2 regions of the Streptomyces sp. NPDC051740 genome follow, and region 1 is predicted to be linked to the other one. Evidence: riboswitches for the same ligand, from Rfam matches in the RefSeq annotation. Region 1 holds a riboswitch; the other holds the start of a gene.
The links. A riboswitch is a leader RNA that binds a small molecule or an ion and turns the genes downstream of it on or off. The one in region 1 is predicted to bind glycine.

Region 1 (9,606 bases):
AGGCATCCCCCCGTCAAGATTTAACCCGCCGGACACGGGAACACCTTTCTGACGAACGCTCAGATGGCGTCCGGCAGCGTGAAGAACGGGTGAAACCGCAGGTGACAGGCGGTCAACGAGTTGTCGCTGAGTGCACATGGCCGAAAATGTGGCGGGAAACCGACGCTACGTGGCGGATTCGACGGAAGCGTCCATTCCAGATCGCCTGCCTGTCCACTGGGTGAACAGTTACGCTCCGTCAACACGGAGCGCATCCGGGCCGGTCAGCCCCGGTGCGCGGGCGGGTAGCCGTAGGCCGCGGCGGGGGACGGCACGGCGCCGTGGGCCTCGCGGTCGTAGAACGGGCGGGAGTTGGCGCGCAGCCACATCGCGACCGGGTCGTGCTCGTCGGACATCGCGACGGTCGACACGGGCAGCCCGTCCGGGACCGCGCCGAGGGACTGCCGCATCATCGCGCGTACGGCGTCCACGGCGGGCGGGGAGGTGTCGTACACGTCCAGGCCGATGGCGAGGTACGGGGCGCCCAGCGCGGGCTGCACCCAGGCGCGGCGCAGGGCGCGGACGGCCGGGGTGCGGTGGGCGTTCTGCGCGAGGAGCGCGTAGAACTGAGGGATCTCGATGGCCGGTTCGGACAGCCGCAGCGGTCCGGCGGGCTGACGGTCCAGGCCGCCGGCGATCCGGCGCAGATCCGGCCAGGGGATGCCGACGCCACCCCCGGGAGCGTGCGGATTGAGCCAGAGCCCGTAGTGGTCGGGGTAGAGCGCGCGGGCCACTTCGAGGCCGTCGACCACCTCGTACGACCGGTTCCAGCCGCTGGCGGACAGCTCCTGGGCGGAGGTGACGCAGGGCGCGTAGCCGAGGCCGTCGACCTCCATGTTCCCGTACTGGGCGTCCGGGGAGCCGGCCTGGCCGTGCCAGAGCAGCATCCAGACCCGGCCGGAGGCGGGGGTCGCGAGGGCGCGCAGCAACGCCTCGTACGCGTCGTAACGCCCGGGCGTCACCTGGCGCAGCATGTGCTCGACCTGTCCGGTCGCCGCGGTGCCAGCGCTCACTTGTATCGCCCCTCCGTACCTCGCCAGCGGATGGACCTAGCTTAAGCCGACGTCGTGCGGCAGGCTGCTGTGCGGCGAGCGCGGAAGGGCTCGGGGCTGCGCGTCGTCCGGCGAGTGCGGGTTTGTCGTGGCTTGTCGCGCAGTTCCCCGCGCCCCTTCGGGGGGTCGCTGCGGGCGTTCGCAGAAAGTGGGGCCCGCTCCCCTACTGCTGGCGCTGGTAGAAGGGGTTGACCCTGGTGCGGAGCCAGTCGCCGACCGGGTCCTGGGCGATGTCCAGGACGATGAGGTTGACCGGCCAGGGGGCGGGGGTCCGGCCTAGGGCCCGGCCCAGGGCGTCCAGGGGGAGGGTGCGGGCGTCGCCCTCCCATCGGGAGAGTTCCACGCCGATGAAGAGGACCGGGGCGGCCGTCTCGATCGCGGCGAGGCAGCGGCGGGCGGTGGTCACCACGCCGAGGGCGTCGAACTCCGCCGAGGCGGCGGCGAGGAAGTCCAGCGGGTCTTCCTGCCAGTCGGGCTCGAACAGCCGGACCCGGCCGCCGGCCGCCGGGCCGTCCAGCGGGGTGCGTCCGGCCCGGCACAGCTCGGCGACGGCCGGCGGCGGCAGCGGGATGCCGACCACGCCGCCGGGGTTCACCGCGATGCCGGCCTGCGGCGGCAGGCCGCGGGCGAACTCCACGGCGGGCGCGACGGTGTACGACATGTGGGCGCCGACGACCTGGCGGAACTGCTCCTCGGAGCTGAAGACGGGGACGTGGACCTGGCCGTCGATCTCCATGGTGGGCAGGTCCAGCGGGCCGCTGTCCGGGCCGCCGCCGTTCGGCAGCGGGACCCAGACGAAGCTGCGGCCCAGCGCCTCGACGATCCTGCCGCCCGCCGAGGGGACGCCGAGGGAGGCGGAGAGCACCTCCTCCAGTTCGTTGCCGGGCCATCCGCCGTGCGGGTGGGGGTGCGTCTGTGCCGGGAAGTCCGCCGGGAAGTCCATCTGCCTACCGCCTGCTGCCTGGAACCACTGCTGTGGCTGGAAAGGCTACCCGCCGGCCCGTGGAGCCGGTCAGCCCGTGAAGCCGACCCGGCGCAGCGCGTCCGCCGCGTCCCGGTCGATCAGGACCGCCGAACCCGCGCCCGCCGGCAGGGTGCCCCGCTCCACCGCGCGCAGCAGCCGCTCGCTCGCCGCGCGGTGGCGCAGGAACGCGTACCGGGAGACCCCGCGCCCGCGTTCGCGCTGGCCGGCCAGGGCCTGGTGCGGGGTGACGTCGAGCAGCAGCAGATGCAGGCTCGCGCCCCGTCGGCGGGCCTCGCGGGCCAGCCAGCGGCGCACCCAGGCCTGTGTACCGCAGTCGTGCACGACGACCGGCCCGCCGGCCCGCAGCACGCGGCGCAGCCCGGCGTAGTGGGCGAGGCGGACCAGCGGGCGGTAGACCGCGTACGGCAGGAGGCGCGGCACCCGGCCGTCCCAGCGGTCCCGGGTGTCCTGGGAGTCGACGCGGGTGCCGCGCACCGTGCGCCGCATCAGCGTGGACTTGCCGCTGCCGGGCAGCCCGGTGACCACGACGAGGTCCCGGGGTCCGAAGAGCAGGGCGCGCGGGCTGCGGCCGGCCCGCGCGCGCAGATCGCGGACGACGGGCGCCGGCAGCGCGCCACGGGCCCCCCGGGCCTGGGCGGCCGACTGCTGGGGCAGCGCGACGCCTGTGGTGGTGGCGCACGCCGTGGTCCTGTTCACCGTGATCGTCCTCCCCTGGGGCCGGGTACGAGTACCGATCCCCGCCGAGTGTAAAGAGAAGGTAATGCCGGGTGTCTGTCGTTTCCGTCCGTTTCCTGAAACAGGCGTGTCACAGCCCCCTGTGACGGCGCCCGCACACCCTGTGCACCCCCTGGGAAGGGTCCCCCTGCCGCGCCCCCGCAATGCGTGCAATGATGTGCGCGCCAACTGCATACCGGCCGTTTGAATCCGCGCGGGAGAGTCCCCGGCACTGTTTGCCGCCGGGGCGCCGAAGGAGCAAGTCCCTCCCTTGAATCTCTCAGGCCCCGTTACCGCGCGGGCGAGGCACATCTGAAAAGCGGGCCGTCGAAGGGCATCCAGCAGTGCTCCGGTGGCTCCACCCAAGGTGCAAGCCAGGACGCCCCCTGCGTGGGCGGTCATGGCGAACCTCTCAGGTTCCGATGACAGATGGGGAGGAAACGCCCTCGCCGCCCGTCATGCCTTTGGGAGACCGACCGATGAGCAGTACCGAACCCCGCCGGACCGCGCTCGACGCCCTGCACCGTTCGCTCGGCGCGACGATGACCGACTTCGCCGGCTGGGACATGCCCCTGCGCTACGGCTCCGAGCGCGACGAGCACAACGCCGTCCGCACCAGGGCCGGCCTCTTCGACCTCTCCCACATGGGTGAGATCACCGTCACCGGCCCGGGGGCCGCCGAACTGCTGGACTTCGCGCTGGTCGGCAACATCGGCGGCGTGAAGCCGGGCCGCGCCCGCTACACCATGATCTGCCGTGAGGACGGCGGCATCCTGGACGACCTGATCGTCTACCGGCTCGGCGACACCGAGTACATGGTGGTCGCCAACGCCTCCAACGCCCGGACGGTGCTCGACGCGCTCGTCGAGCGCTCGGCCGGCTTCGACGCCGAGGTCCGCGACGACCGCGACGCCTACGCGCTGCTGGCCGTGCAGGGCCCCGAGTCCCCCGGCATCCTCGCCTCGCTCACCGACGCCGACCTGGACGGCCTGAAGTACTACGCCGGTCTGCCCGGCACCGTCGCCGGTGTGCCCGCGCTCATCGCCCGCACCGGCTACACCGGCGAGGACGGCTTCGAGCTGTTCGTGAGGCCCGAGCACGCGGTGGAGCTGTGGCAGGCGCTCACCAAGGCCGGCGAGGGCGCCGGACTGGTCCCCTGCGGGCTGTCCTGCCGGGACACGCTCCGCCTGGAGGCCGGCATGCCGCTGTACGGCAATGAGCTGAGCACCTCCCTCACGCCCTTCGACGCCGGTCTGGGCCGGGTGGTGAAGTTCGAGAAGGAGGGCGACTTCGTGGGCCGTACGGCGCTCGCCGAGGCCGCGGAGCGCGCCGCCGCCGAGCCGCCGCGCGTCCTGGTCGGCCTGGTCGCCGAGGGCCGCCGGGTCCCGCGCGCCGGGTACGCGGTCGTGGCCGGCGGCGAGGTGATCGGCGAGGTCACCTCCGGCGCCCCCTCCCCCACGCTGGGCAAGCCGATCGCGATGGCGTACGTCGACGCGGCGCACGCGGCGCCCGGCACCGAGGGTGTCGGCGTGGACATCCGCGGCAGCCACGAGCCGTACGAGGTCGTGGCGCTGCCGTTCTACAAGCGGCAGAAGTGACACCGTCACAGACGACTTCCCGCGCGTGAGGTGAGCACGTCGTGCCTGCTCACCGGCGCCGCACCGCAGTCCCCCCATTCATCGGCAGTCCCCCGCGTACAGGAGAATCCAGGCCATGAGCAACCCCCAGCAGCTGCGTTACAGCAAGGAGCACGAGTGGCTGTCGGCCGCCGAGGACGGCGTGTCGACGGTCGGCATCACGGAGCACGCGGCCAACGCGCTCGGCGACGTGGTCTTCGTCCAGCTCCCCGAGGTCGGTGACGGCGTGACCGCGGGCGAGACCTGCGGCGAGCTGGAGTCGACCAAGTCGGTCAGCGACCTGTACTCCCCGGTCACCGGCGAGATCACCGAGGTCAACGAGGACGTGGTGAACGACCCGTCGCTGGTGAACTCGGCTCCCTTCGAGGGCGGCTGGCTGTTCAAGGTGCGCGTCACCGACGAGCCGGCCGACCTGCTGACCGCCGCCGAGTACGACGCCTTCATCAAGGGCTGAGGAGCCGTAACCGCATGTCGCTTCTGAACACGCCCCTGCACGAGCTCGACCCGGCCGTCGCCGCCGCGGTCGACGCCGAGCTGCACCGCCAGCAGTCCACCCTCGAGATGATCGCCTCGGAGAACTTCGCCCCGGTCGCGGTCATGGAGGCCCAGGGCTCGGTCCTCACCAACAAGTACGCCGAGGGCTACCCCGGCCGCCGCTACTACGGCGGCTGTGAGCACGTCGACGTGATCGAGCAGATCGCCATCGACCGGGTCAAGGAGCTCTTCGGCGCCGAGCACGCCAACGTGCAGCCGCACTCGGGCGCGCAGGCCAACGCCGCCGCGATGTTCGCGCTGCTCAAGCCCGGTGACACGATCATGGGTCTGAACCTCGCGCACGGCGGGCACCTGACCCACGGCATGAAGATCAACTTTTCCGGCAAGCTCTACGACGTGGTCGCGTACCACGTCGGCGACGACGGCCGGGTCGACATGGCCGAGGTCGAGCGCCTCGCCAAGGAGAGCAAGCCGAAGCTGATCGTGGCCGGCTGGTCGGCGTACCCGCGTCAGCTCGACTTCGCCGCGTTCCGCCGGATCGCGGACGAGGTCGGCGCGTACCTCATGGTCGACATGGCGCACTTCGCCGGCCTGGTCGCCGCGGGTCTGCACCCGAACCCGGTGCCGCACGCCCACGTCGTGACGACGACCACCCACAAGACCCTCGGCGGCCCGCGCGGCGGTGTGATCCTCTCCACGGCCGAGCTGGCCAAGAAGATCAACTCCGCGGTCTTCCCCGGTCAGCAGGGCGGTCCGCTGGAGCATGTGATCGCCGCCAAGGCGGTCGCCTTCAAGGTGTGCGCCACCGAGGACTTCAAGGAGCGCCAGCGCCGTACCCTGGAGGGCGCCCGCATCCTGGCCGAGCGCCTGGTCGAGGACGACGTGAAGGCCGTGGGCGTGGACGTGCTGTCCGGCGGCACGGACGTGCACCTGGTCCTGGTCGACCTGCGGAACTCGGAGCTGGACGGCCGGCAGGCCGAGGACCGCCTCCACGAGGTCGGCATCACGGTCAACCGCAACGCGATCCCGAACGACCCGCGCCCGCCGATGGTCACCTCGGGTCTGCGCATCGGTACGCCCGCCCTGGCCACCCGCGGCTTCACCGCCGAGGACTTCGCCGAGGTCGCGGACGTGATCGCCGAGGCGCTGAAGCCGTCCTTCGAGGTGGAGGCGCTCCGGGCCCGGGTGACGGCACTCGCCGCGAAGCACCCGTTGTACCCCGGTCTGAAGTAATTTCGTACGCTTTCATACGTACGGACATCAGGGGCATCGCGCACACTGGGTCGGTGGGCGCGGTGCCCCGCACCATGCACCGCCGCGTAAACGATCCCTCTCTTCTGAACCACCCTTTCCCGGTGGACAGCGTCGTCCGCCGAACCCTTAGGAGTCCTTCCGTGGCCATCTCGGTCTTCGATCTCTTCTCGATCGGCATCGGCCCGTCCAGCTCGCACACGGTCGGCCCGATGCGGGCGGCCCGGATGTTCGCCCGGCGGCTGCGCAACGAGGACCTGCTGGGCTCCGTCGCCTCGGTCCGGGCGGAGCTGTACGGCTCCCTCGGCGCCACCGGACACGGCCACGGCACGCCCAAGGCGGTGCTGCTGGGCCTGGAGGGCGACTCGCCGCGCACGGTGGACGTGGAGTCGGCCGACGAGCGGGTGGAGAAGATCAAGGACGGTGGCCGGATCCGGCTGCTCGGCGAGCACGAGATCGCGTTCTCCTTCGACGACGACATGGTGCTGCACCGCCGCAAGGCGCTCCCGTACCACGCCAACGGCATGACGCTGTGGGCGTACGACGCCGCCGGTACGGAGCTGCTGACGAAGACGTACTACTCGGTCGGCGGCGGTTTCGTCGTGGACGAGGACGCGGTCGGCGCGGACCGCATCGTGCTGGACGACACGGTCCTGAAGTACCCCTTCCGCACGGGCGACGAGCTGCTGCGCCTCACCAGGGAGACCGGCCTGTCCATCTCCGCCCTGATGCTGGAGAACGAGCGGGCCTGGCGGAGCGAGGAGGAGATCCGCGAGGGGCTGCTGGAGATATGGCGCGTGATGCGGGCGTGCGTGGACCGGGGCATGTCCCGCGAGGGCATCCTGCCGGGCGGCCTGAAGGTGCGCCGCCGCGCCGCGAACACCGCGCGCAAGCTCCGCTCCGAGGGCGACCCGCAGGCCCTCGCCATGGAGTGGATCACCCTGTACGCCATGGCCGTGAACGAGGAGAACGCGGCCGGCGGCCGGGTCGTCACCGCGCCGACGAACGGCGCGGCCGGGATCATCCCCGCCGTCCTGCACTACTACATGAACTTCGTGCCCGGCGCCGACGAGGAGGGCGTGGTCCGCTTCCTGCTGGCGGCCGGCGCGATCGGCATGCTCTTCAAGGAGAACGCCTCCATCTCCGGCGCCGAGGTCGGCTGCCAGGGCGAGGTCGGCTCCGCCTGCTCGATGGCGGCGGGCGCGCTGGCGGAGGTGCTGGGCGGCTCCCCCGAGCAGGTGGAGAACGCCGCAGAGATCGGCATGGAGCACAACCTCGGCCTGACCTGCGACCCCGTCGGCGGCCTGGTGCAGATCCCGTGCATCGAGCGCAACGGCATGGCCGCGGTGAAGGCGGTCACGGCGGCCCGGATGGCGATGCGCGGCGACGGCTCGCACAAGGTGTCCCTGGACAAGGTCATCAAGACGATGAAGGACACCGGCGCGGACATGTCGGTCAAGTACAAGGAGACGGCCCGGGGCGGGCTCGCGGTGAACATCATCGAGTGCTGAGGGGCCGGGCCCCGGCCGGCACATTCGCACGCGGTCGCCGCCGAGGCGGGGCCGGCCTCCCGCCTCGGCTGTCCACAACGGCACTCCTCTTGGCTAGAGGTGCCCGTTCGGTCGACGGTGACTGCCGAAACCGTCGGACAGCTCGCACCACACGGTCTTGCCCCGCGCGTTCTGTGTCACACCCCAGCGCGCCGTCACGGCGTCGAGCAGGAGGAGGCCCCGGCCCGTCTCGTCGTCCGTGGCCGGGTGGCGCAGGACCAGCCAGGCATGCGGGTCCGGGTCGGTGACCTCCAGGCGCCTGTCGCCGTTCGGCGCGCGGGTGAGGCGGAGGGTCACCGGTGTTCCTTCTCCGAGGTGGCGGATCACATTGGCGAGCAGCTCGCTGACGCAGAGCTGCAGTTCGGGGCAGGGCTCGCCCAGGTGGTCGCGTACGGCGCGGCGGGCCTCCGGGACGGCTTTGGGGAGGGCGAGCAGGTCGAGGACGAGGGGACGTTCGGTGGTCACGCGCCGGCCGCCTTGCGCAGGGCGGCGGTCAGGGCGCGGGCGGTGGCCGCGTTGCAGTTGCCGAGCGCGATGAGCGGCGGTGCGGTGTACGCGCCTGCGAAGGTCGGCAGGTCCACGGTGAGGGAGGGGAGCGTGATGCCGTTCGCCTCCAGCGCGGCGCGGAGGTGTTCGACGCAGGTTTCCGTGTCGTCGTGAGGGTGCATGCCGGGCGCCTTTCTGCGGCTTGTGCTTTCCGTGATGGATCGCTCACAGAGTGACGTCACTCGGCGTACCGTGAAAGACGTTCACGTTGCGCACGGCAACCGGCAAACGGAGGTGGTGGGTCGTGCCCGCACGCAAGGACCCCGACGCGTCGACGAGCGTCCCCTGCTTCTACGGCGCCGAGTTGCGCTACAAGCGGGAGCAGGCGGGGCTGACGCTGGAGCAGTTGGCGAAAGGGAGTTTCCGAGGGCTCTCGTTCCTGAGCCAGATCGAGCGGGGCGAGCGGCGGATGCCGGTGGATCTCGCCCAGTACGTGGACGAACGGCTGGGTACGGACGGGTTCTTCCAGCGGCGGTGCGAAGACGCAGCCAGGGCGCGGAGGGTCGGTCACCCGCTGTACTTCGCCGATGTGCCCGAGCTCGAGAAACAGGCGGAGACTCTGGAGGAGTGGGCACCAAGCGTCATCCCTGGCCTGCTCCAGACCGAGGGGTACTTCAGAGGGCTGCTGCGGTACGAGGCACCGCACCTTCCGCCCACGACGGTCGAGGAGCGTGTCCGTGCGCGGATTGCGCGCGCGGAACTGTGGAACCGCCCGGACCGACCGGCCTACTGGGGAATCATGCGGGAGTCGGTCATCAGGAAGACGTCACTGCAACCTGCGGAGATGGCCGAGCAGTTGGAGCACATTCTCGACGTAATGCGGTCCACACAGAACGTTCTGCAAATCGTGCCGGACACCACGGCCTGGCATCCCCTCATCTACGGCATGGTGAAGATCATGACTTTCGCAGATGCGCCACCAGTGGTGTGGACGGAAGGGAATCACGACGGGCAGATTGTCGACTATCCGGCCTCCGTGAAGGGGTACCAAAGGTCGTACGATCGGCTCAGGGCCGTCGCATTGCCCCCGGACGCGTCCCTGGCCCTGGTCGAACAAGCAGCGAGGACCTACAGACATGAAGCCCAGCAGGAAGCCTGATCTGAGCTCCGTCGCTTGGCGCAAGAGCAGCTACAGCAACAGCGACGGTGCCGACTGCGTCGAAGTCGCCGACGGCCTTCCCGGTTTCGTCCCCGTCCGTGACTCCAAGGACCCCCGCGGCTCCGCTCTCGTGTTCCCGGCGGACGCCTGGAGCCGGTTCGTCGAGACCCTCGGAGACCAGCCGTAGCTCCTCCACGCCATGGGTGCGGCGCGTCGCTGCGTCCGGGCGCGTCTCCCC
Region 2 (9,606 bases), on a different contig from region 1:
GCTCGACGCCATCCAGGAGCTGCGCGCGGCCGGTGCCGAGGCGATCCAGGTGAACGACGTGCGGGTGGTGGCGGGCACCTATCTGACGGATTCCGGGAACGGTGTCGGCGTGGACGGGAACAAGATCACCACGCCCTATCGTTTCAAGGTCATCGGCAAGCCGCAGGACCTCGAGCCGGCGCTCAACATCCCCGGAGGCGTGGTGCAGACTCTCGAAAAGGAACAGGCCACCGTTACCGTGGAGCGGTCGACCAAGATCGTCGTGGATGCCTTGCGGGTGGTGAAGCGGCCTGACTACGCTCGGTCGTCCTCCCAGTGAACCGGGGGTGCATGCGGGGCGTCCGGCGAGGGCATGAGGTTGCGGGGGGTCGGCGCACCGAATGGGTGGTGCGTGGTGGAAACTGTCTGGCGGAGGCGGACGTTGTGAAGATGTCCGGGTCGGCCAATGTGTTCAGTCAGGGTTCGTCCTGCCCCACGGGCGGGTCTGTTTCGGTCAAGGGGAATCGCCCGTGAAGTTGTTTGCGAAGTTGTTCGGCAAGAGTGCGCGGCGAGAGGGCAGCGACAACGCGACCGCTCGTCATCGCGCACAGCCTGAGGCGGAAGGTCAGCGTCCGCTGTACCGGGACCAGGTGGGTCAGGGCGCGCCGTCCGTTGACCCCGCACAGTCGGGCGGCATAGGTTTCGGGCAACCGTCGACCTCAGGTACGGGTGGAGGGTTCTCCGACCCGTACGCGTCCCATGCCCCCGGGGGGCAGCCGCGGCAGGAGGATCCGTCCATGTCGGCCCTGGTGTGTACGAGGTGCGGCAACCGCAACGCGGAGAACAGCCGCTTCTGCTCCAACTGCGGCGCGCCGCTGAGGCCCGGAGTCACCCCGGAGCGCCCCTCGGAGACGACGTCCACGATCTCGATCTCCGGTCTCGAGGCCTACGACGCGGAGGCCACCGGCCAGACGCCGTCGCCGATGCTCTCTCCCGAGGCGCAGGCGGCCGTCGACGCGCTGCCGATGGGTTCCGCGCTCCTGGTCGTGCGCCGCGGGCCGAACTCGGGCAGCCGCTTCCTGCTGGACGGCGACCTGACCACGGCCGGGCGTCACCCGCAGAGCGACATCTTCCTGGACGACGTGACGGTCTCCCGTCGGCACGTGGAGTTCCGGCGCGGCCCGGACGGCTCCTTCACGGTGGCCGACGTGGGCAGCCTGAACGGCACGTACGTCAACCGGGAGCGGATCGACCAGGTCGCCCTGTCCAACGGCGACGAGGTGCAGATCGGCAAGTACCGGCTGGTCTTCTACGCAAGCCAGCGGGGCTACTGACCTCCCCGGATCCGTCCGGGGACCCCAGGGAAGGTTCATGGTTCAGACACCGAGCGGCGGTGCCGGTGACGGCGCCGCCGCCGCGGGCACCGGACTGATGAGCATCGGCACGGTGCTGAGCGTGCTGCGCGAGGAGTTCCCCGAGGTCACCATCTCCAAGATCCGCTTCCTGGAGTCGGAGGGGCTGATCGAGCCGCAGCGGACCCCGTCGGGGTACCGCAAGTTCAGTGCCGGGGACGTCGAGCGCCTCGGCCATGTACTGCGCATGCAGCGCGATCACTACCTGCCGCTCAAGGTGATCCGTGAGCACCTCGACGCCATGGAGCGCGGCGAGGCTGTCCAGCTGCCGGTGCTGGGCCGTCCGGGGGACGGGGACACCGCTCAGGAGCCCCCCGCCGAGGGGTCCACGGCGGCGCGTATCGGGCGCGGCCGGCTGCTGGCGGCGGCCGGTATCGACGAGCGGACGCTCACCGAGTGGGAGTCGTACGGGCTGCTCGCCCCGGTCGAGGACGGCATGTACGACGCCGAGTCGGTCACCGTCGCCGGGCTCATCACCGAGCTGGGGCGGTTCGGGATCGAGCCGCGTCATCTGAGGGCGATGAAGGCCGCCGCCGACCGTGAGGCCGGTCTGGTGGACCAGGTGGTGGCCCCGCTGAAGCGCCACCGGAACCCGCAGACCAGGGCCCACGCGCAGGCGCGTACGAAGGAGCTGGCGGGGCTCACGGTGAAGCTGCACGCGGCGCTGGTGCAGGCGGCGCTCGGGATACGGCTGCCCTGAGACGGAGCGGCGCGGGGGCCCGGATCGGCCACCCGTTCCCTGCCCGACTACCCAAACGTCCCGGGCACGGCCTAGGGTTGCTGTGTGAACGAGCTCGATGTCGTAGGTGTCCGGGTCGAGATGCCCTCCAACCAACCGATCGTGCTGTTGCGTGAAGTGGGCGGCGACCGCTACCTCCCCATCTGGATCGGACCGGGGGAGGCGACGGCCATCGCCTTCGCCCAGCAGGGCATGGCCCCCGCACGGCCGCTGACCCACGACCTGTTCAAGGACGTGCTGGAAGCCGTCGGACAGGAGCTCACGGAAGTACGCATCACCGATCTGCGCGAAGGCGTCTTCTACGCGGAGCTGGTGTTCGCCAGCGGTGTCGAGGTGAGCGCCCGCCCCTCCGACGCCATAGCGCTGGCCCTGCGCACGGGTACGCCGATCTACGGCAGTGACACGGTGCTCGACGACGCCGGGATCGCCATCCCGGACGAGCAGGAGGACGAGGTGGAGAAGTTCCGCGAGTTCCTCGACCAGATCTCGCCGGAGGACTTCGGAAGCAGCAACCAGTGAGGGCGGTCGGAGGCGGTCGGCCCGGTCGGTCGCCGGGGCTCGCGCCGAGGACATTCGGCTAGCCTTTCCCCGCGACGAGGTACGGGAAACCACTCTTAGGGTGATTATCACTCGGCGTGCCGAGTGTGGCGATCGTTGACGCACCCTTGGTGACTGCCTACCTTCGAGGAGGCAGGTCAAGGACGGAGGTCGGCGTGAGAAGCAGCGGCGACGGTACGGCTGGGGGTGCCCCCGGACGCGGTTTCGGGGCGAGCGGGCCGTACCCTCCCCAGAGCTCCCGGCTCCGTCCGAGCGGGGGGCATCCCGTGCACGGCGGCGCGATCGACCAGGCTCCGCAGCGACCGACGGCTGTGCCGAGCAGCGGAGGGGCGACATCCATGGCGTCCGAGCAGATCGGCTACCGGGGGCCCACGGCCTGCGCCGCCGCCGGCATCACCTACCGGCAGCTCGACTACTGGGCCCGTACGGGCCTGGTCGAACCGAGCGTGCGGCCGGCCCACGGATCGGGCACGCAGCGGCTGTACAGCTTCCGCGACGTCGTCGTGCTGAAGATCGTCAAGCGGTTCCTGGACACGGGCGTCTCCCTGCAGAACATCCGCACCGCGGTCCGGCATCTGCGTGAGCGCGGCTTCAGCGACCTGGAGCGCATGACGCTGATGAGCGACGGGGCCACGGTCTACGAGTGCACCTCGCCCGACGAGGTGCACGCCCTGCTCCAGGGCGGCCAGGGCGTCTTCGGCATCGCCGTGGGCGTGGTGTGGCGGGACGTGGAGAGCGCGCTGTCCCAGCTGCACGGGGAGCGCGTCGACACCGGGGAGACCCTGGTCGGCCACAACCCGATGGACGAGCTGGCGCGGCGGCGGAACAAGGCGGTCTGAGACCGTCCGGGGCCGCCCGGGAGCGGCCGTTGTCAGTGGCGTAGGGCAGCATCGGAGACGTGAGATCCGCGCCCACGATCCTGCACCTCGACATGGACGCCTTCTTCGCCTCGGTGGAGCAGGCGTCCAAGCCGAGCCTGCGCGGGAAGGCGGTCGTCGTGGGCGGGCTCGGGCCGCGGGGCGTGGTGGCCACCGCCTCGTACGAGGCACGGGTCTTCGGCGTCCACTCGGCGATGCCCATGGCACAGGCCCGGCGACGCGCGCCGAACGCCGCGTACCTGGTGCCGAGGTTCGCTCTCTACCGGTCGGTCAGCGACCAGGTGATGGGGTTGCTGCGGGCCCTGTCACCGCTGGTGGAGCCGCTCAGCCTGGACGAGGCGTTCGTGGACCTGGAGGCCGGCGGCACGGCCTGGGACGAGAGGTCGGCACGACTGGCCGGGGCGAAGCTGCGCGCGGACATACGGGCGGTCACGGGACTCACCGGGTCGGTGGGGCTCGCGGCCTCCAAGATGCTGGCGAAGATCGCCTCGGAGCAGGCGAAGCCGGACGGACTGGTGCTGATCGAGCCGGGCACGGAGCGGGCCCTGCTGGGGCCGCTGCCGGTCCGCACCCTGCCGGGCGTCGGACCGGCGACCGGTGATCATCTGCGGCGGGCGGGGATCCACACGGTCGACGAGCTCGCCGAGGCCGGGGAGGACGAGCTCGTACGGCTGCTGGGAAAGGCCCACGGTCACGCGCTGTACGCGATGGCGCTGGCCCGGGACGAGCGGCCCGTGGTGGCCGAGCGGGAGACCAAGTCGGTCTCGGTCGAGGACACGTACGACGTGGACATCCACGACCGGGTGCGGGTCGGGACGGAGGTGCGGCGGCTCGCGGACCGGTGCGTGCGCAGGCTGCGGGAGGCGGGCCTGTCGGGACGGACCATCGTGCTGAAGGTGCGCCGGTACGACTTCTCGACCCTCACCCGGTCCGAGACGCTACGGGGCCCCACGGACGATCCTGCGGTGGTGCGGGAGGCGGCCGCGCGGCTGCTGGACCCGGTCGACACGACGGGCGGGGTGCGGCTGCTGGGCGTCGGGGTCAGCGGGCTGGCCGACTACACGCAGGAGGACCTGTTCGCGCAGGCGGCGGGCGTCCCCGCCGACGACTTCCCGCACGAGGAGGCCGAGGCCGCGCCCGCGCCGGAGCCGGAGACGCCCGCCGAGCGGCGCTGGCCGGCGGGGCACGACGTACGGCACGCCGTGTACGGGCACGGATGGGTGCAGGGCAGCGGGCTGGGCCGGGTCACGGCGCGCTTCGAGACACCCGGTTCCGGGCCGGGCCGGGTGAAGACCTTCCGCGTCGACGACCCGGCCCTGCAACCGGCGGAACCGCTGCCGCTGGTGTCCCGAAGAACCGGGCAGGACGAGGGCGCGGGGGCCGGCGGAGGGACGCGGGCGGAGAGCCGGTGAGCGGGGCGGATCAGGCCGGCTTGTCGTTCCCGGCGAGTTTGCCGAAGTCGCGGTCCGGGAGGGGAGGGGGAGCGGCGAGGTCCAGGCCGTAGTGGTGGTAGAGCTGGAGTTCCTGTTCGGGGGAGAGGTGGCGGCCCACGCCGAAGTCGGGGGCGTCCTTGATGAGGGCGCGTTCGAAGGGCACGTGGAGGGCGCCGTCGACGAGGTCGCTGGGTTCCAGGGGGACGAAGGCGTCCCTGCTGAACAGGCCGGTGCGTATCGCCGCCCACTCCGGTACGCCGGTGGCGTCGTCGAGGTAGATCTCGTCGATGGTGCCGATCCGGGTTCCGTTGCGGTCGAACGCCTTGCGGCCGATCAGGTGGCGCGGATCGATGTCGGTCTGCACAGGCCCTCCACTGGTCGCAAACTCATCCGTAAGCACTACAGAACGGCACAATCGGCTGGACGGCCACTCGAACGTTCTGGTGTGGTGCTCGCTGGTACGCTGGCAAACGGCTGCTGACCCCGTGCGGGAGAGCCCTCCGGACACCATCGGAGGCGCCGAAGGAGCAAATCCTCCCCGGAATCTCTCAGGCACACGTACCGCACGGACGAGGTCACTCTGGAAAGCAGGGCGGGTGTCGACGGCTTCCGCTCTCACCGACGGTGAAAGCCGGGCGCCTTCGGGCCGTCCGGTGAAGCTCTCAGGTTGAGATGACAGAGGGGGAGGCCGTCGGGGCACCCGCGCCGTGGTGCCCCTCGAAGGTCGTCGGACCAGGAGGCCTCCTCAATGACCGCCCCTCGCACTCCGCTCTCCGAGCTCGAACAGGGAATCCCCTTCGAGCAGCGCCACATAGGACCCGACCACGAGGCCCGGGCCAAGATGCTCGCGCAGGTCGGCTACGGCTCGCTGGACGAGCTGACGGCCGCCGCCGTGCCGGACGTCATCAGGAACGCCGACGCGCTGGACCTGCCGGATGCCCGGAGCGAGGCCGAGGTGCTGGCCGAGCTGCGTGGGCTGGCCGACCGCAACGAGGTGCTCGGCTCCATGATCGGGCTCGGGTACTACGGCACCTTCACCCCGCCCGTCATCCTGCGCAACGTGATGGAGAACCCCGCCTGGTACACGGCGTACACGCCGTACCAGCCGGAGATCTCCCAGGGGCGGCTCGAGGCGCTGCTGAACTTCCAGACCGTGGTCGCCGAGCTGACCGGCCTGCCGACCTCGGGCGCCTCGCTGCTCGACGAGGGCACCGCCGCCGCCGAGGCGATGGCGCTGTCGCGGCGCATGGGCAAGAACAAGAAGGGCCTGTTCCTGGTCGACGCGGACGCGCTGCCGCAGACCATCGCCGTGATCGAGACCCGTGCCGAGCCGACCGGCGTCGAGGTCGTCGTCGCCGACCTGAGCGAGGGCATCCCCGCCGAGGTCGCCGAGCGCGAGATCAACGGCGTACTGATCCAGTACCCGGGCGCCTCCGGTGCCGTACGCGACATCAAGCCGGTGATCGACCAGGCGCACGGGCTCGGCGCGCTCGTCACCGTCGCCGCCGATCTGCTCGCCCTCGCGCTGCTGAAGTCGCCCGGTGAGCTGGGCGCGGACATCGCGGTCGGCACCACGCAGCGCTTCGGTGTGCCGATGGGCTTCGGCGGGCCGCACGCCGGCTACATGGCCGTGCAGGAGAAGATGGCGCGCAGCCTGCCCGGACGGCTCGTCGGCGTCTCCGTCGACGCGGACGGGCACAAGGCCTACCGCCTCGCCCTCCAGACCCGTGAGCAGCACATCCGCCGCGAGAAGGCCACCAGCAACATCTGCACCGCCCAGGTGCTGCTCGCCGTCATGGCCGGGATGTACGCGGTCTACCACGGCCCGGAGGGGCTGCGGCTGATCGCCCGGCGCACCCACCGGTACGCCACCGTCCTCGCCGAGGGGCTGCGGGCCGGCGGGGCCGAGATCGTGCACGGCTCCTACTTCGACACGCTGACCGTGCGCGTCGCCGGGCGGGCCGCCGAGGTCGTCGCCGCCGCCCGTGACAACGGCGTCAACCTGCGTCTCGTCGACGCCGACCACGTCTCGATCGCCTGTGACGAGACCACCACCCGGGAGCGGCTGACCGCCGTGTGGGGCGCCTTCGGCGTCGAGGGCGACATCGAGGCCCTGGACGCGGCCGCGCGGGACACGCTGCCGGACGCCCTGCTGCGCAACGACGAGTACCTGACCCACCCCGTCTTCCAGCAGCACCGCTCCGAGACCGCGATGCTGCGCTACCTGCGCCGGCTCTCCGACCGCGACTACGCGCTGGACCGCGGCATGATCCCGCTGGGCTCCTGCACCATGAAGCTCAACGCGACCACCGAGATGGAGCCGGTCACCTGGCCCGAGTTCGGTCAGCTGCACCCCTTCGCCCCCGCCGAGCAGGCCCAGGGCTACCTCACGCTCATCCACGAGCTGGAGGAACGTCTCGCCGAGGTCACCGGCTACGACAAGGTGTCCCTCCAGCCCAACGCCGGCTCCCAGGGCGAACTGGCCGGTCTGCTCGCCGTACGCGGCTACCACCGGGCCAACGGCGACGAGCAGCGCACCGTCTGCCTGATCCCGTCCTCCGCGCACGGCACCAACGCCGCCAGCGCCGTGATGGCCGGCATGAAGGTCGTCGTCGTCAAGACGTCCGACGACGGCGAGATCGACGTCGCGGACCTGCGCGCCAAGATCGGGCAGTACCGCGACGAGCTGTCCGTGCTGATGATCACCTACCCCTCGACGCACGGCGTGTTCGAGGAGCACGTCGCCGACATCTGCGCCGAGGTGCACGAGGCCGGCGGCCAGGTGTACGTGGACGGCGCCAACCTCAACGCGCTGGTGGGTCTGGCCAAGCCCGGCCACTTCGGCGGTGACGTCTCGCACCTGAACCTGCACAAGACCTTCTGCATCCCGCACGGCGGCGGCGGTCCCGGCGTCGGCCCGGTCGGCGTACGGGCGCACCTGGCGCCGTACCTGCCGAACCACCCGCTCCAGCCCGAGGCCGGCCCGGAGACGGGCGTCGGGCCCATCTCGGCGGCGCCGTGGGGCTCGGCGGGCATCCTGCCCATCTCCTGGGCGTACGTCCGTCTCATGGGCGGTGAGGGCCTGAAGCGGGCCACGCAGGTGGCCGTGCTCAGCGCCAACTACATCGCCAAGCGCCTGGAGCCGCACTACCCGGTGCTCTACACCGGCCCCGGCGGGCTGGTCGCGCACGAGTGCATCATCGACCTGCGCCCGCTGACCAAGGCGACCGGCGTCAGCGTGGACGACGTGGCCAAGCGGCTGATCGACTACGGCTTCCACGCGCCGACGATGTCGTTCCCGGTGGCCGGCACGCTGATGATCGAGCCCACCGAGTCCGAGGACCTCACCGAACTCGACCGGTTCTGCGAGGCGATGATCGCGATCCGCGCGGAGATCGAGAAGGTCGGCTCCGGCGAGTGGCCCGCGGACGACAACCCGCTCCGCAACGCCCCGCACACCGCCGCCGCGCTCGGCGGGGAGTGGGACCACGCGTACGGCCGCGAGGCGGCCGTGTTCCCGGCCGGGGTGAGCGCCGCCGACAAGTACTGGCCGCCGGTGCGCCGCATCGACCAGGCCTTCGGCGACCGCAACCTGGTCTGCTCCTGCCCGCCGCTGGACGCGTACGAGGACTGAGGCACGCCGAAGGGGGCCCCTTGTGGAGGGGCCCCCTTCGGCGTGTACGGCTACGCCGGGTACGCGTGCGTCTGCGTCGCCTTGACCGCCGCCCAGACCGTCGCGCCCGGGTGCAGGTCGAGTTCGGCCGCGGCGACCGTGGTGAGGTCGGCGGCCAGGGTGAGTTCGCCGGTGAGCTCCGCGCGGATCTGGTTCCCGTGGGTCTCCAGACCGGCGACCTCGCAGCACCAGAGGTTGCGGGCGCTGGAGCCGGTGGGCCGGTCCCGGTACAGGGTGACGGCGCCGGGCGGGAACGCCACGAAGGCGGGCCCGGAGAGGTCCTCCGTGGTGCTCACGGCGGGGCCCGCGTCGAGCAGCACCGTGTGGCCGTCGGCCTGCCCGCGGTACAGGTTGAGGCCGACCAGCTGGGCGATGTACTCGGTGCGCGGGTGACGGGCGATGTCGGAGGGCGTGCCCTCCTGCACGATCCGGCCCTGCTCCACGACGACCAGACGGTCGGCGAGCACCATGGCGTCCAGCGGGTCGTGCGTGACCAGGACGGCGACGGCCTCGAACGCGGCCAGATGACGGCGGAGCTGCGCGCGCACCTCCAGCCGGGTGCGGGCGTCCAGGGCGGCGAGCGGTTCGTCCAGGAGCAGCAGCCGGGGGCGGGTGGCCAGGGCGCGGGCGAGGGCCACGCGCTGGGCCTGGCCGCCGGACAGCCGCCGGGGCTTGGCGCCCGCGTGTCCGGCCAGCCCCATGCGGTCGAGCCATTCGGCGGCCTGCGCGCGTGCCTCCGCCTTGCCGGCGCCCCGGCAGCGCGGCCCGAAGGCCACGTTGTCGAGCGCGGTCAGGTGCGGGAAGAGCAGGTAGTCCTGGAAGACGACACCCACCGGGCGCGACTCCGGCGGCGTACGGCGCAGATCCACGCCGTCCAGCCGCAGATGCCCGGCACCGAGCGGGGCGAGGCCCGCGAGTGCGCGCAGGGCGGTGG

Region 2: linked by a shared signal. The riboswitch ahead of gcvP (aminomethyl-transferring glycine dehydrogenase) and the one ahead of gcvT (glycine cleavage system aminomethyltransferase GcvT) in region 1 are both predicted to bind glycine.

The regions. Positions count from the first base shown of each region.
Region 1 is NZ_JBITCL010000006.1:79,209-88,814, reverse strand. It holds gene ACIA6T_RS12355 (enhanced serine sensitivity protein SseB C-terminal domain-containing protein) at 264-1,013, opposite strand; gene ACIA6T_RS12350 (enhanced serine sensitivity protein SseB) at 1,255-2,034, opposite strand; gene ACIA6T_RS12345 (AAA family ATPase) at 2,104-2,772, opposite strand; glycine riboswitch at 2,996-3,096, shown strand; gene gcvT (glycine cleavage system aminomethyltransferase GcvT) at 3,270-4,388, shown strand; gene gcvH (glycine cleavage system protein GcvH) at 4,504-4,881, shown strand; gene glyA (serine hydroxymethyltransferase) at 4,896-6,155, shown strand; gene ACIA6T_RS12325 (L-serine ammonia-lyase) at 6,317-7,684, shown strand; gene ACIA6T_RS12320 (ATP-binding protein) at 7,778-8,188, opposite strand; gene ACIA6T_RS12315 (hypothetical protein) at 8,185-8,391, opposite strand; gene ACIA6T_RS12310 (helix-turn-helix domain-containing protein) at 8,514-9,368, shown strand; gene ACIA6T_RS12305 (DUF397 domain-containing protein) at 9,346-9,555, shown strand.
Region 2 is NZ_JBITCL010000034.1:5,407-15,012, forward strand. It holds gene ACIA6T_RS33480 (DUF881 domain-containing protein) at 1-319, shown strand, start outside; gene ACIA6T_RS33485 (FHA domain-containing protein) at 381-1,313, shown strand; gene ACIA6T_RS33490 (MerR family transcriptional regulator) at 1,351-2,091, shown strand; gene ACIA6T_RS33495 (bifunctional nuclease family protein) at 2,176-2,649, shown strand; gene ACIA6T_RS33500 (MerR family transcriptional regulator) at 2,844-3,527, shown strand; gene ACIA6T_RS33505 (DNA polymerase IV) at 3,587-4,978, shown strand; gene ACIA6T_RS33510 (PRC-barrel domain-containing protein) at 4,989-5,363, opposite strand; glycine riboswitch at 5,478-5,573, shown strand; gene gcvP (aminomethyl-transferring glycine dehydrogenase) at 5,748-8,633, shown strand; gene ACIA6T_RS33520 (ABC transporter ATP-binding protein) at 8,684-9,606, opposite strand, start outside.